DNA from 2 places in the Streptomyces sp. CA-181903 genome. Region 2 is predicted to be linked to the other one. Evidence: riboswitches for the same ligand, from Rfam matches in the RefSeq annotation. Region 2 holds a riboswitch; the other holds the start of a gene.
What was found. A riboswitch is a leader RNA that binds a small molecule or an ion and turns the genes downstream of it on or off. The one in region 2 is predicted to bind thiamine pyrophosphate.

Region 1 (7,798 bases), 3.5 Mb from region 2:
ACCCGGTCGAGCCGGGTGTCCAGGGCCCGGTACACCGTGGCCATGCCGCCCGCGGCCACCCGCGCCTGAATGCGGTAGCGGCCGTCGAGCAGCTGGTCGACGAGAGGGTCCGGCAAGGTCGTGTCCACGGTTGACGAGTCTACGAGTGATCGGCGGGGAGCTGTGCGGTTGTGGGGCCGGACGGTGGTGTGTGCCCCGGTCCCTCCCCTTCGCCGATTCCTGGGGCTGCGCCCCAGACCCCGCTTGTCGCGGCTTCGCCGCTCGTCCTCAAACGCCGGACGGGCTGGAAAACCAGCCCGTCCGGCGTTTGATCAGCGCGCGCTGAACGCCGGCCGCTCCGGGTCCAGGACGGCCAGGCCCTCGCGGGGCGACGACGCCTCCGCGAAGTGCCGCCGCGGGATCCGGCCCGCCCGGTGCGCGAGGCGCCCCGCCTCGACCGCGTGGCGCATCGCCTCCGCCATCAGCACCGGCTCCTGGGCGCGCGTCACCGCCGAGGCGAGCATCACCGCCGCGCAGCCCAGCTCCATGGCGAGCGCCGCGTCCGACGCCGTGCCGGCGCCCGCGTCCAAGATGACCGGAACATTCGCCCGCTCGGTGATGAGCTGGAAATTGTGCGGGTTGCGGATCCCCAGCCCGGAGCCGATGGGGGAACCCAGAGGCATGATCGCGGCGCAGCCGGCGTCCTCCAGGCGGCGGGCGAGGACCGGGTCGTCGTTGGTGTAGGGGAGGACGGTGAAGCCGTCGTCCACGAGGATCTCCGCCGCGTCGAGCAGCTCGATCGGGTCGGGCAGCAGGGTCCGCTCGTCGGCGATGACCTCCAGCTTCACCCAGTCGGTGCCCAGCGCCTCGCGCGCCAGCCGGGCGGTGAGGACGGCCTCGCCGGCGGTGAAGCAGCCGGCGGTGTTGGGCAGCACCCGGATGCCGTGCCGCTCCAGGACCGAGAGGACCGAGCCGCGGACCGCCGGGTCGAGGCGGCGCATGGCGACGGTGGTCAGTTCGGTGCCGGAGGCGAGCAGGGCCCGTTCCAGGACGTCGAGGCTGGGCGCGCCGCCCGTCCCCATGATCAGGCGGGAGGCGAAGGGGGTGCCGGCGATGGTGAGCACGTCGTCCGCCACGTCAGCCTCCCTGCACCGCGGTGAGGACCTCGACGCGGTCGCCGTCGCGCAGGGGCGTGTCCGCCCAGCTGCCGCGCGGGACGACGGCCTCGTTGACGGCGGCGGCCACGCCGCCCGGGGAGCCGGCGCCCGTGAGGCCGGTGACGACGGTGGCGAGGGTCGTCCCGGGCGGGACGGCGCGCCGCTCGCCGTTGACGTGGATGGTGTGGACGTCGGTCATGCGGAGGGCTCCTGGGCGAGGGCGGACGGGGTGGCGCCGGGCGCGGCGAACCGGCGGGGGGTGAACGGGCGGGCCTCCTCGGGCAGCCGCCCGGTGGTCAGCACTTCGGCCATGACGTCGCCGGTCAGCGGGGTCAGCAGGACGCCGTTGCGGTGGTGGCCGGTGGCCAGGTGCAGGCCCGGCAGGTCCGTCGGGCCGAGGAGGGGCGCGTTGTCGGGGGAGCCGGGGCGCAGCCCGGCGGAGGTCTCGGCGAGCGGCAGTTCGGTGAGGCCGGGCACCAACTCGTGCGCGTCACGCAGCAGTTCGTAGACGCCGCCGGCGGTGACGGTGGTGTCCCAGCCGAGCTCCTCGGTGGTCGCGCCGATCACCAGCTCGCCGTTCTCCCGGGGCACCAGGTAGACGGGGTTGCCGCGGACGACCGCGCGGACGGTGCGGGAGAGGAACGGCCGCACCGCCTCGGGGACGCGCAGCCGCAGGGTCTGGCCCTTGACCGGGCGGACCGGCGGCAGGACGTCGTCCGGCAGCCCGGCCATCCGGCCGCTGTGGCTGCCGGCCGCCAGGACGGTCTGGCCGGCGGAGATCCGCCGCCCGTCGGCGAGTTCGGCGCCCGCGGCCCGGTCGCCGTCGAGCAGCACCCGGGCGACGGCCGTGCGGTGCAGGGCCACTCCGGCGCGTTCGCAGGCGGTCAGCAGGGCGGCGGCCAGCCGCCGGGGGTCGGTCTGGTGGTCGCCGTCCACCCGCAGGCCGCCCTGGACGCCCGGGGCGAGCATCGGTTCCAGGCGGCGGCACTCGCGGCCGGTCAGCCACTCCGCCTCCAGCCCGCAGCTCCGCTGGAACGCGCCGAGTTCGCGCAGGTGGGCGCGGTCGTCGGCGTCGAGGGCGACGGCGAGGGTGCCGCAGGCGCGGTAGCCGGTGTCCCGGCCGCTGGCCTCCTCCAGCTCGGCCGTGAACGCGGGGTAGCGGCGGGCCGAGGCCAGGTTGAGGGCGAGCAGAGCCTGCTCGCCGTAGTGCAGTTCGGTGACGGCGGCCAGCATCCCGGCCGCCACCAGGGCGGCCCCGCCGCCGGGCGCCGGGTCGGCGACGGCGGTCCGCAGGCCCCGCTGGGCGGCCCGCCAGGCGGTCACCAGGCCGATGATCCCGCCGCCGATCACCAGGACGTCGTACGGTCCGGTGCGCGTAGACGCGTGCATGGGCGTCCAGCCCCTCCCTTCGCCGGCATGACCCGGATCAGGTTCGTACGGTCGGAGGCCGTCCAGCCTCCCTCTCAGCCCGGTCCGTCCGGGCTCCCGCGAGTGCTTGTGCACCGGCCACCCTAGTACGGTCCGCGAACGCGGCGGAAGGCGGCGGGGACCGGCCCGGGGGCGCGCGGCGCGGTGGTGTTGTGTCGGAGGTCTCGCCGCACGGTGCTCCGGGAGACCTCGCCCGCCCGCCTACAGTGATCGGGTGAGTGAGCAGACGAACACCCGCAGTGGTACGGCCCCCGACGAGCCGGTGGGAGGCGCGGCGCGGCGGCGCGTCGTCGTCGCCGGCGCGGGCATGGCCGGCGTGCAGACCGCCGTCGCCCTCCGCGAACAGGGCTGGGAGGGCACGATCACCCTGCTGGGCGCCGAACCGCACCCGCCCTACGACCGGCCGCCGCTGTCCAAGGCGGTGCTGCTCGGCAAGGCGGACGGGTCCGCCTTCGAGGTCGACTTCGCCTCCCTGGACATCGAACTCGCCCTCGGCCTGGAGGTCACCGGGCTGCGCCCCGCCGATCACGAGGTGGACACGCCGCGCGGCCCCGTCCCGTACGACGTCCTGGTGGTGGCCACCGGCGCCGAGCCGGTCCGGCTGCCCGGCGCCGAGGACCTGCCCGGCGTCCACCTGCTGCGCACCCTGGACGACGCGGAGCGGCTGCGGCCGCTGCTGGAGCGGAAGGGCGACGTGGTCGCCGTCGGCGCCGGCTGGATCGGCGCCGAGTTCGCCACCGCCGCGCGCGAGGCCGGCTGCCGGGTGACCGTCGTCGAGGCCGCCGACCGCCCGCTCGCCGGCGCGCTGCCCGCCGAGGTCGCCGCGCACATGGCCGACTGGTACGAGCAGAGCGGCGCCCGGCTGCTCACCGGCGCCCGGGTGGCGGCCCTGGAGCCCGGTGCCGTGCTGCTGGCCGACGGCACCCGGCTGACCGCCGACGCCGTCGTCGTGGGCATCGGCGCGCGGCCCGCCACCGGCTGGCTCGCCGGCTCCGGCGTCGAGCTCGCGGCGGACCGCTCCGTCGTCACCGACGACCGGCTGCGGACGTCCGTCCCGGACGTGTACGCGGTCGGGGACTGCGCCTCCTTCCCCTCCGCGCGGTACGGCGAACGGCTCCTCGTCCACCACTGGGACAACGCCCTCCAGGGGCCGAAGACCGTCGCCGCGAACATCGTGCACGGGCCGGCCGAGGGGCCGGTCTACGACCCGGTGCCTTATTTCTGGTCCGAGCAGTTCGGGCGGTTCGTGCAGTACGCGGGGCATCACGCCGCCGCCGACGAGCTGGTGTGGCGCGGAGATCCGGCGGGGGCGGCGTGGACCGTGTGCTGGCTGCGGGACGGGGTGCTGGTGGCGGTGCTGGCGGTGGGGCGGCCGCGGGATCTGGCGCAGGGGCGGAAGTTGATCGAGCGGGGCGCGGTGGTGGACCGGGGGCGGGTGGCGGACGCCGCGGTGCCGCTGAAGGCGGCGGTGGGGTGAGGTTGCCCCGGTCCCTCCCGCAGAGGGGCACCCCCATTCGCCGATTCCTGGGGGCTGCGCCCCCGGACCCCCTTGTCGCGGCTTCGCCGCTCGTCCTTAGACTCCCCAGAGGGGGCACCCCCAACGGGCTGAACCGCCTCCCCCGGGTGTCCCCGGGTACCGGGTGTCCGTGGCGGATGGCAGGCTTGTCCCGTGACCGAGATTGACACGAAGACCGATGCCCTCGTTTCCGAGTGGCTCACCCTCCCCGACATCGCCGAGATGCTCGACGTGGAGGTGACGCGCGTACGGCAGCTGGTGAAGGAGGGCCGGCTGATCGCCGTGCGCCGCGGGGAGAACCGGGTGCTGCAGGTTCCCGCCGCCTTCATCGACGAGGGCGAGGTGGTGAAGGGCCTGGCCGGGACCCTGACGCTGCTCAAGGACGACGGGTTCACCGACGAGGAGATGCTGGAGTGGCTGTTCACTCCGGACGAGTCCCTGCCGGGTACGCCCGCGCAGGCGCTGCGGGAGAATCGCGGCACGGAGGTGAAGCGGCGCGCCCAGGCGCTCGCCGTCTGACCGTTCCGCAGTGAACAGCCCGCGGTGCGCGGGCGGGCCCGTCCCGTCCGCGCACCGCCGACCCCGGGGGAACCCGATGTCCGCCACCGCCCGTACGCTTCCGCACGCCCCGACGGCCCGTGCGGCTCTGACCGGCGCCCGGCTGTACCTGTGCACCGACGCGCGAAGGCGCCAGGGCGACCTGCCGGAGTTCCTGGACGCGGTCCTCGCCGGCGGCGTGGACGTCGTGCAGCTCCGCGACAAGGGCATGGAGGCCGGTGAGGAGCTGGAGCACCTGGCCGTCATGGCCGACGCCGCCCGCCGGCACGGCCGGCTGCTCGCGGTGAACGACCGCGCCGACGTCGCCCACGCCATCCGCTCCGACGTCCTGCACCTGGGCCAGGGCGACCTCCCCGTGCCCGCCGCGCGCGCCATCCTCGGCGACGACGTGCTGATCGGCCGGTCCACGCACAGCGAGGCCGAGGCCGAGGCGGCGGTCCGCGAACCGGGTGTGGACTACTTCTGCACCGGCCCCTGCTGGCCCACCCCCACCAAGCCCGGCCGCCCGGCGCCCGGCCTGTCCCTGGTGCGGCACACCGCCGCGCTGCGGCCCGACCGGCCCTGGTTCGCCATCGGCGGCATCGACGAGAGCAACCTCGACGAGGTCCTCGACGCCGGAGCCCGGCGCGTCGTCGTCGTCCGCGCCCTCACCGAGGCCGACGACCCCGGCGACGCCGCGGCCCGCCTGGCCCGCCGGATCCGCGAACGCGACTGACGGCCGGCCGGCCGTCCGCGTCCGGCGGGTTGTCGTGTCCGGCCGTGGCGCGGGGCCGCCCGGGCCCGTCGGCTCAGCCCGTCCGCAGCATCTGCGCCGCCGCCAGTTCGCGGTAGGCGGCACAGCCGGACAGCAGTTCCTCGTGCCGGCCGGAGGCGACGGCCCGGCCCTCGTGCAGGACGACGATGCGGTCGGCGTTCTGCACGGTGGACAGCCGGTGGGCGATCACCAGCAGCGCGCACTCCTCGGTGACCTCCCGCAGCACCCGCCCCAGCGCCAGCTCGTTGAGCGCGTCGAGCTGGGACGTCGGCTCGTCCAGCAGCAGCAGCGCGGGACGGGTGAGCAGCGCCCGGGCCAGGGCGACCCGCTGCCGCTCGCCGCCCGAGAGCGTGGCGCCCCGCTCGCCGACCGGCCCGTCGAGCCCGCCCGGCAGCCGGTCCACCACCTCGGTGAGCCGGGCGAGTTCGACCACCCGCCGCACTTCCGCACGGCTCGCCCCCGGCGCCGCGTAGGTGATGTTGTCCCACAGGGAGCCGTGGACGACGTGGGTGTTCTGGTCGACGACGGCGATGCGCGCCCGGCACTCCGCGCGGCTCAGCGCGGCGGCCGGGCGGCCGTCGAACAGCAGCCGGCCGGCGTCCGGTTCGTAGAAGCGGGCGGCCAGCGCGAAGACCGTGCTCTTCCCCGCCCCCGACCTGCCCACCAGCGCGACCTGCCGGTGCGGCGGCACCTCCAGTGAGATGCCGCGCAGCACCGGCCGGCCCGGGCGGTAGCCGAACCGGACGTCCTCCAGGGCCAGGACGGGAGGGGCGGACGGTGCGGACGGTACGGGGGAGAGGGCGGCCGGACCCGGCGCGGGCGGCGCGGCCGGGGCGGGTCCCGTCGGCGCGGTCGATGCGGCCGGGCCGGCCGGTGCGGCCGGTGCGGCGGGCTCGGCCGGTACGACGGGGGGACGCGTCCCTCCGCCCTCCCCGGCGGATGCCACGGGCTTCCCGCGACGGGCCCCCTCCCCGGTGAGCACTCCGGGCCCCTCCGGACCCGTCGGCTCCACCGGCAGGGCGAGCGCCTCCTCCACCCGTCCGAGCGCCCCCACGCCCCGCTGGATCAGCCCCGCCGCACGGAACACGGACGACAGCGGCATCACCAGATAGCTCGCGTACAGCAGGAAGGCGACCAGGTCGCCGAGGCTGTGGGTGCGCCCGTCCACCCGCAGCCCGCCGACGACCAGGACGAGCAGGAAGGAGCCGTGGACGGCCAGCTCGACCGCCGGGGTCATCACCGCCCCCAGCCGCGCGGTGCGGACCCCGGCGCCGTACGCGGTCTCCACGCGCTCCCCGATCCGGGCGGCCTCCCGCCCCTCCGCCCGGTGCACCCGGACCATCGGCAGGGCGGCCAGGGCCCGTTCGAGGTCGGCCGCGACGGCCCCGAGGGCGTGCTGCATCCGCTCCGAGGCCGTGCGGAGCCCGGTGAGGACGCAGGTGACCACCGCGGCCGCGGCCGCCACCGTGAGGGCGACCAGGAGCAGCAGCTGCGGGTCGAGCCAGAGCATCAGCGCCACCGCGCCCACCGAGGCCAGCGCACCGGTGACCAGGTCCACCAGCGCCTGGGCGAGGACCTCGCGCAGCACGGTCGTGTCGACGGTGACGCGGGAGACGAGGTCGCCGGTCCGGTGGTGCTCGTACTCCCGCATCTCCAGCCGCAGCAGCCGGCCGGTCAGCCGGTGGCGCAGTCCGCGGACGACTCCCTCGCCCATCCGCTCCTGCAAGAAGCGGCCGACCGCCGCCGTGCCGGCCTCGGCCAGGAACAGCGCGGCCAGGCCCAGCAGCGGCCACAGCAGCCGGCCGCCCGCGTCCGCGTCCACGATCCGCTGGGCGAGCAGCGGCTGCGCCAGCCCCAGCGCCGACCCCGTCAGGGTGAGCGCGATGGCGGTGGCCAGCGCCGCGCGGTGGTCGGCGGTGAGGCGGAACACCATGCGGACCGCGCGCGGCCGGCGCCGCCGCTCGGGCCCGGCCGGTATCACGGCACCGGCCGTTCGCGGGGCGCCGGACCGGGAACCACAGCGATCAGCCGGCTGAAGTAATCGTCCGGAACCCCCTCGTCCACCGGGCGGCCCTCCGCCTCCACCCAGGCGTGCGCGCTGAACGGCGGTACCTTGCGCACCCCCGTGCACCACGTCGGCCAGCAGCCGTGGAACCGGCACAGCAGGGCCGTGCCGAGCGACCGCGGCAGACAGCCGCGCGGCCCCGCGCAGAACAGACTGGCCGCGCACACCGCCCGCCGCGCCGCCCCGGCCTGCTCGTACGAGGCGGGGACGGCGCCCCGGCGGAGCACGGCGAGAACCCGGCGAAGCCGGTGGGGCGGCAGCAGGGCGAGCGGGAAGGCGACGGCCAGGGCGAGCCGGGCGGCCAGCCGCCGGCGGAACGGGACGTCCGACGGCCGGACCAG
Region 2 (7,798 bases):
AGCACGCCGAGGCCGCGACAGCCGTCACCAGGCCGATGATCACCAATTGCTCCGTTCGCCAATGAACCGCCTGCTCCTGAACCAGACGTTCAACGCGGCGCCGAAGTTGCCTAGGGTCAAGAAAAGGTCAAGAAAAAAAGAGGGCGCCTTCTCGCCGTATCGCTCAGCTGCCCAGCACTACCACGTGCTCGGCGTCGAACGCGACCCCGGTACGTGTACCCACCTCCGGCGCGCACGCCAGCGCGCACGCCGCCTGAAGCGCCGGGCCCCGTTCCGGGCGGAGCGAGAGCAGCACGTGGTCGCCCCGGAAGGTCCGGGCCGTGACCTCGCACGGGAGGCCGTCCGTCACCAGCCGGACGCCGCCGGGGCGCACCAGGAGCGAGCACGGGCCCTCCGCCGCGCCCGCCGGGACGGGCACCTTGCCCCACGGGGTGTCGGCCCGGTCGCCGGTGACGGTCGCGGGGACGACGTTGTCGAAACCGAGGAAGCGGGCCACGAACTCCGAGGCGGGCCGCCGCCAGACCTCCAGGGGCGTCCCCTGCTGGGCGATCCGGCCGTCCCGCATCACCACCACCCGGTCGGCGAGCGCGAACGCCTCGCCTTGGTCGTGGGTGACCGCCAGCACGGTCGTGCCGAGCCGCCCGAACAGCTGCCGCAGCTCGGTCACCAGCCGCTCGCGCAGGCTCCGGTCTAGCTGGCCCAGGGGCTCGTCGAGCATCAGCAGTCGGGGGCTCGGGGCGAGCGCCCGGGCCAGCGCGACGCGCTGCTGCTCGCCGCCGGACAGCGCCGCGACGGACCGCCGCCCGGCGCCCGGCAGGCCCACCAGGTCGAGGAGTTCGGCGACCCGCCGCCGGGCCTCGTCGCGTCCGGCGCCGCGGGTGCGCAGCCCGAAGGCGACGTTCGCGGCCACGTCCCGCTGCGGGAACAGCTGGTGGTCCTGGAACATCAGCCCCACGCCCCGCCGGTGCACGGGCACCCCGCCGACGTCCTCGCCGGACAGGAAGACCCGCCCGGCGTCGGCCCGCTGGAGCCCGGCGACCACCCGCAGCAGCGTGGACTTGCCGCTGCCGCTGGGGCCGAGGACGCAGACGACCTCGTGTTCGGCGACGTCGAGGCCGACGGCGTCCAGAACGGTCCGGTCGCCGAACCGGACGGTGACGCCTTCCAGGCGCAGCATCGGAGCGGGCGATTTCAGGGCGGGCTGCATCAGAACTCCCCCGTGCGGTCGGTGCGTACGCGTTCCAGCACCAGCAGCGCCACGGCGCACACCAGCATCAGGATCGTGCTCAGGGCCATCGCCTGCCCGTAGTTCAGCTCCCCGGGACGGCCCAGCAGCCGGGCCACGGCCACGGGAAGAGTGGGGTTGTCGGGACGGGCGATGAAGACGGTGGCGCCGAACTCGCCCAGGGAGACGGCGAAGGCGAAGCCCGCCGCGACGGCCAGCGCCCGGCCGACCATCGGCAGGTCCACCTCACGCCAGACCCGCAGCGGGGACGCGCCGAGCACCGCCGCGGCCTCCCGCAGGCGGGGGTCGACGGCGCGCAGCACCGGCAGCATCGTCCGCACCACGAACGGCACCCCGACCAGCGCCTGGGCCAGCGGCACCAGGATCCAGGACGTCCGCAGGTCCAGCGGCGGCTCGTCCAGAGCGATCAGGAAACCGAAGCCGACGGTCACGGCGGAGGTGCCCAGCGGCAGCATCAGCAGCGCGTCGAAGCCGCGGACCAGCCGGCCCTCGCGCCGGGTGAGCGCGGCGGCGGCCAGGCCGCCGACGACGACCGCGATGGCGGTCGCCGCGAGGCCGTACGCGAGCGAGTTGCCGATCGTCTCCAGCGGGGCGACGCCGAGCACGCCGTCGTCCCCGGCCGAGGCCAGGGCGCGGTAGAAGGCCAGGCCGTAGCCGTCGGGTCCGTCGAAGGAGCGCAGCACGAGCACCGCGAGCGGCAGCACGAGCAGGGCGGCCACACTGGCCAGGACGGCGGTCAGCAGTCCCCACTGGGCGGCGCCGCGCGGCCGGCGCGCGGTGCGGCGCGCGTCCACCAGGCGCAGGACGGATTCTCGTCGGCGCACGGTCCAGGCGTGCACCAGGAGCAGCGCGGCGACGGCGGCGAACTGGACGAGGGTGAGGACGGCGGCCGTCGGCAGGTCGAGCAGCTCGGCGGTCTGCCGGTAGATCTCCACTTCCAGCGTGGCGTAGCGCGGGCCGCCGAGGATCTGGACGGCGCCGAAGGAGGTGAAGGTGAAGAGGAAGACCATCAGCGCCGCGGCGGCGACGGCCGGGGCGAGGGCGGGCAGGGTGATCCGCCGCCAGGCCGCGAACCGGCCGGCGCCGAGCACCCGCGCGGCCTCCTCCTGCCGGGGGTCGAGCTGGGCCCAGAGCCCGCCGACGGTCCGGACGACCACGGCGTAGTTGAAGAAGACGTGGGCGAGCAGGATCGCCCAGACGGAGTTGTCGAGCCTGACGCCCCACAGCTCGTCGAGGAGCCCCCGCCGCCCGAGCAACGCCAGGAAGGCCGACCCGGCCACCACCGTGGGCAGCACGAACGGGACGGTGACCACCGCCCGCAGCAGCCCCTTGCCGGGGAAGTCGAAGCGAGCCATGACGTACGCGCCGGGGAGCGCGAGCACCAGCGTGAGCGCCGTGGAGGCCGCCGCCTGCCAGGTGGTGAACCACAGGACGTGCCCGGTCGCCGGATCGGTGAGCACCTCGCCGATCCGCCCGAACCGCCACCGCCCGTCCGCCTTCAGCCCCCGCGTGACGATCGCGGCCACCGGATAGGCGAAGAAGAGGCCGAAGAAGGCGAGCGGGACGGCCATCAGGCCGAGGCGGACGCCCGTCCCCCGCGCTCCGCGGTCCTTCGGTGCGGTTACTTCAGGACGATCGAGGACCATGCCTTGACCCACTGATCACGGTTCTTCGCGATCTTCTCGGGGGCGAGCGTCTGCGGGGCGTCGACCGTCGCGCCGAACTTGGTGAACAGCTCGGGCAGCTTCGCGTCCGTCACCACCGGCTTGACGTACATGCTCAGCGGCACGTCCTCCTGGAACCGCTTGCTCAGCAGGAAGTCCAGCAGCGCCTTGCCGCCCTTGGCGTTCTTCGCGCCCTTGAGCAGCCCGGCGTACTCGGTCTGCCGGAAGCAGGTGCCGGTCGCGACGCCGGTCGGCGCCTCGTCCGCCGACTTCGGCTGCTGCTTCATGCCCTGCACCTCGGCCGGCGGGCTGGACGCGTAGGAGACGACGAGCGGCCGGTCGCCCTTGGCCTTGCGGCCGGCGGCGGAGCCGGAGAAGCGGTCGTTGTACGCCTGCTCCCAGCCGTCGACGACCTCGACGCCGTTGTCCTTGAGCTTCTTCCAGTAGTCCTGCCAGCCCTCGTCCCCGTACTTGCCGACGGTCGCGAGCTGGAAGGCGAGGCCCGGGGAGGAGGTGGCCGCGTTCTCGGTGACCAGCAGGCCCTTGTACTCGGGCTTCACCAGATCGTCGAGGGTCTTCGGCGGCGTCAGCTTGTGGTCGGTGAAGTAGGCGCGGTCGTAGTTGACGCAGATGTCACCGGAGTCGACCGGTGTCACCCGGTGCTCGGCGTCGTCGGCCCGGAACTCCTTCGTCACCCGGTCCAGGCCCTTGGCCTCGTACGGCTCGAAGATCCCGTTGTCGAGGGCGCGGGACAGCAGCGTGTTGTCCACGCCGAAGAACACGTCGCCCTGCGGGTGGCTCTTGGAGAGGATCGCCTGGTTCACCGCCCGCCCGGCGTCGCCGCTCTTGAGCGTCTTGACCTTGTAGCCGGTCCGTGCGGTGAACTCCTTGAGCACGTCCGGGGAGGCGACGAACGACTCGTGCGAGACGAGGGTGACCGTCTTGCCGCCGTCCGTCTCCTTGGCCTCGTCGGAGCCTCCGCAGGCCGCGAGGGCCGGGACGGCCAGGGCGGTGACGGCGGCGGCGCCCAGGGCACGCCGGAGGGTGGTGTTCATGGTCGAGCTGACTCCCTACGCCGGTACTAACCGGATCAGGTCCGAGGGTCTGCGGCGCGGGCCGCACTCTCAGCGCTGTGTGCGCTCCCCTGTCGGATTGTTCATTTGTACGAGCGGTGCGAGTGCACCGTACCAGTGCGCCCGCCCGCTCCCCCGCCCTCGGCGGGGCTCAGCGCTCGGTCGCCGCCAGCTGGCCGCAGGCGCCGTCGATCTCCTGGCCGCGCGTGTCCCGGACGGTGACCGGGACGCCGTGCGCGGCGATCGCCGCGACGAACGCCCGCTCGTCCTCCGGGCGGGACGCCGTCCACTTGGAGCCCGGCGTGGGGTTCAGCGGGATCAGGTTGACGTGCACCCGCTTGCCCTTGAGCAGCCGGCCCAGCAGGTCGCCGCGCCACGCCTGGTCGTTGATGTCCCGGATCAGGGCGTACTCGATGGAGATCCGGCGGCCGGACTTCTCCGCGTACTCCCAGGCCGCGTCCAGGACCTCGCGGACCTTCCAGCGGGTGTTGACCGGGACGAGGGTGTCGCGCAGCTCGTCGTCGGGCGCGTGCAGCGAGACCGCGAGGCGGCACTTGAAGCCCTCGTCGGCGAACCGGTGCATCGCCGGCACCAGGCCGACGGTGGAGACGGTGATGCCGCGCTGCGACAGCCCGAGGCCGTCGGGCTCCGGGTCGGTCAGCCGGCGGATGGCGCCGACGACGCGCTTGTAGTTGGCCAGCGGCTCGCCCATGCCCATGAAGACGATGTTCGACAGCCGCGCGGGCCCGCCGGGCACCTCGCCGTCACGCAGCGCCCGCATGCCGTCCACGATCTGGTGCACGATCTCGGCGGTCGACAGGTTGCGGTCCAGACCGGCCTGGCCGGTGGCGCAGAACGGGCAGTTCATGCCGCAGCCGGCCTGTGAACTGATGCACATGGTGACCCGGTCCGGGTAGCGCATCAGGACGGACTCGACGAGCTTGCCGTCGTGCAGCCGCCACAGCGTCTTGCGGGTGGTGTCGTCGTCGCACGAGATGTGCCGCACGACGCTCATCAGCTCCGGCAGCAGCTCGCCCGCGAGCTTCTCGCGGGCGCCGGCCGGGATGTCCGTCCACTGCGCGGGGTCGTGCGCGTACCGCGCGAAGTAGTGCTGGGACAGCTGCTTCGCCCGGAAAGGCTTCTCACCGATGGCGGCGACGGCCTCCTTGCGCTCGGCGGGCGAGAGGTCGGCGAGGTGCCGCGGGGGCTTCTTGGCTCCGCGGGGGGCTACGAAAGTCAGTTCTCCGGGCTTAGGCATGATGTTTCAAGTGTCGCAGATGTGCGGGCGGGGCCCGCCGTCCTGTGGACAACGGGCCCCGCCCGAGGGGAATACGCAGGTCAGCCGAGGTTCAGCCGGCGCTGACGAAAGCGATCGGCGACGGTCACACCACCGGCGCCCTCGTCAGCCCGCGCCGACGAAGGCGACGAGCAACAGCCACACCACCGGCGCCGTCGGCAACAGCGAATCCAGCCGGTCCATGATCCCGCCGTGGCCCGGCAGCAGCCGGCCCATGTCCTTGATGCCCAGGTCCCGCTTGATCATCGACTCGCCGAGGTCGCCCAGGGTCGCGCTCACCGCGACGGCCAAGCCGAGCAGCAGACCCTGCCACCACACACCGTCGTCGATCAGGAAGCGCATGCACAGCGCGCCCGCCACCATGGCGAACAGCACCGCCCCGATCAGGCCCTCGCGGGTCTTGCCGGGGCTGATGCGCGGCGCCAGCTTGCGCTTGCCGAAGCGCCAGCCCACCGCGTAGGCGCCGGTGTCGCTGACCACCGTGAGGACCAGGAAGGTCAGCACCCGCCAGGCACCGTCGTCGGCGGCGAGCATCAGGGCCACGAAGGTGGCCAGGAACGGCACGTAGAACGCGGCGAAGATGCCCGCCGTGACGTCCTTCAGGTAGTCGTCCGGCGGCTCGGTCATCCGCCAGACCAGCACGGCGAGCGCGGTGAGCGCCATGGCCACCCAGGCGCCCTCGGCACCGTCGACGTACCCGGCGACGGTCATCGCGGCCCCGCCGATGGCGAGCGGCACCAGGGGCGCCTTGATGCCCTTGCGCTCGGCGAGCCGGGAGGTGAGCTCCCACAGGCCGACCACCACGGCGATCACGATCACGCCGAGGAAGACGGGCTTGTAGACGAAGAGCGAGGCGACGATGACCGCGCCGAGCCCCAGGCCCACCCCTATCGCGGCCCGCAGATCGCGGCCGGCGCTCTTCTTCCCCGCCTTGGGCGCCTGGGGCGCGGCGGGTTCGTGCGGCCGGATGACGGGCTCCCCTCGGTCACGTTCGTCGCGGTGGTCGTGAACGTCACGCTCGTCGCGTTCGTCACGGAACAGGGGGCCACCGAGGTGAGCGGCCCCCTGGTCACGGTCCTCCTGGTCTCCGCCTGCGTCGGGCACGATCGGCATGGGCCGAGTCTGCGCCGCGACGGCCGCTTCGCGCACTGGACCCGCCGGGAACGGGGTGTGCCGGTCGGCGGATCCCCACTGCCCGGCGCGCGGCGGGGTTCCCCAGGATGCGTCGTTCATCAGACCTCGAGCAGCTCGGCTTCCTTGTGCTTGAGCAGCTCGTCCACCTGCGCCACGTACTTGGCGGTGGTGTCGTCGAGCTCCTTCTCGGCGCGGCGCACCTCGTCCTCGCCGGACTCCTTGTCCTTGACGAGCTTGTCCAGGGCGTCCTTGGCCTTGCGGCGGATGGAGCGGATCGAGACCTTGGCGTCCTCGCCCTTGCCCTTGGCGACCTTGATGAACTCCCGGCGGCGCTCCTCGGTGAGCTCGGGGAAGTTCACCCGGATGATGTTGCCGTCGTTGCTGGGGTTGACGCCCAGGTCGGAGTCGCGGATGGCCTGCTCGATGTTGCGCAGGGCGCTCTTGTCGAACGGGGTCACCACGGCCATGCGCGGCTCGGGGACCGAGAACGACGCCAGCTGGTTGATGGGCGTCAGCGCACCGTAGTAGTCCGCCACGATCTTGTTGAACATCGCCGGGTGGGCACGCCCGGTGCGGATCGCCGCGAAGTCCTCCTTGGCGACCACGACGGCCTTCTCCATCTTCTCCTCGGCTTCGAGGAGGATCTCTTCGATCACCACTTGCTCCTGGTGTTATCAGTAAGCAGAGCCTCGCCCCTGCGCGCGTCTTCTCCTGCACGGTGTCCGACCGGCAGGCGGTTGTCCATCCCCGGGCCGTGGTCTTCCCACGGCTCCGGGTTGCCGTCCGCCGGTGCCCGGGGGCGCGGCGGACGGCCGTACGGGCGTCTCAGTCCCGCGTGCCCTGGTCGCTCACGAGCGTGCCGATCTTCTCACCCTTGACGGCGCGGGCGATGTTGCCCTCGGCGAGCAGCTCGAACACCAGGATCGGCAGCTTGTTGTCCATGCACAGGCTGATGGCGGTGGCGTCGGCGACCTTCAGGCCGCGCGCCAGCACCTCGCCGTACTCCAGGGCGTCGAACTTCACCGCGGCGGGGTTCTTCTTCGGGTCCGAGTCGTAGATCCCGTCGACGCCGTTCTTCCCCATGAGGATCGCCTCGGCGTGGATCTCCAGGGCGCGCTGGGCGGCGGTGGTGTCGGTGGAGAAGTAGGGCATGCCCATGCCGGCGCCGAAGATCACGACGCGGCCCTTCTCCAGGTGGCGCACGGCGCGCAGCGGGATGAACGGCTCGGCGACCTGGCCCATGGTGATGCCGGTCTGGACGCGGGTCTCGACCCCCTCCTTCACCAGGAAGTCCTGGAGGGCGAGGCTGTTCATCACCGTGCCGAGCATGCCCATGTAGTCGGAGCGCGCCCGGTCCATGCCGCGCTGCTGGAGCTCGGCGCCG

Region 1: linked by a shared signal. The riboswitch ahead of thiO (glycine oxidase ThiO) and the one ahead of ACQEVS_RS24580 (thiamine ABC transporter substrate-binding protein) in region 2 are both predicted to bind thiamine pyrophosphate.

Annotation. Positions count from the first base shown of each region.
Region 1 is NZ_JBNJLY010000001.1:1,960,993-1,968,790, reverse strand. It holds partial or broken gene pknB (Stk1 family PASTA domain-containing Ser/Thr kinase) at 1-128, opposite strand, end outside; gene ACQEVS_RS08555 (thiazole synthase) at 312-1,115, opposite strand; gene thiS (sulfur carrier protein ThiS) at 1,117-1,335, opposite strand; gene thiO (glycine oxidase ThiO) at 1,332-2,525, opposite strand; TPP riboswitch at 2,523-2,635, opposite strand; gene ACQEVS_RS08540 (NAD(P)/FAD-dependent oxidoreductase) at 2,779-4,041, shown strand; gene ACQEVS_RS08535 (Rv2175c family DNA-binding protein) at 4,234-4,599, shown strand; gene thiE (thiamine phosphate synthase) at 4,676-5,353, shown strand; gene ACQEVS_RS08525 (ABC transporter ATP-binding protein) at 5,427-7,325, opposite strand; gene ACQEVS_RS08520 (lasso peptide biosynthesis B2 protein) at 7,370-7,798, opposite strand, start outside.
Region 2 is NZ_JBNJLY010000001.1:5,471,722-5,479,519, reverse strand. It holds gene ACQEVS_RS24595 (hypothetical protein) at 1-43, opposite strand, end outside; gene ACQEVS_RS24590 (ABC transporter ATP-binding protein) at 164-1,207, opposite strand; gene ACQEVS_RS24585 (ABC transporter permease) at 1,207-2,892, opposite strand; gene ACQEVS_RS24580 (thiamine ABC transporter substrate-binding protein) at 2,868-3,965, opposite strand; TPP riboswitch at 3,961-4,066, opposite strand; gene rlmN (23S rRNA (adenine(2503)-C(2))-methyltransferase RlmN) at 4,135-5,241, opposite strand; gene ACQEVS_RS24570 (phosphatidate cytidylyltransferase) at 5,386-6,513, opposite strand; gene frr (ribosome recycling factor) at 6,513-7,070, opposite strand; gene pyrH (UMP kinase) at 7,240-7,798, opposite strand, start outside.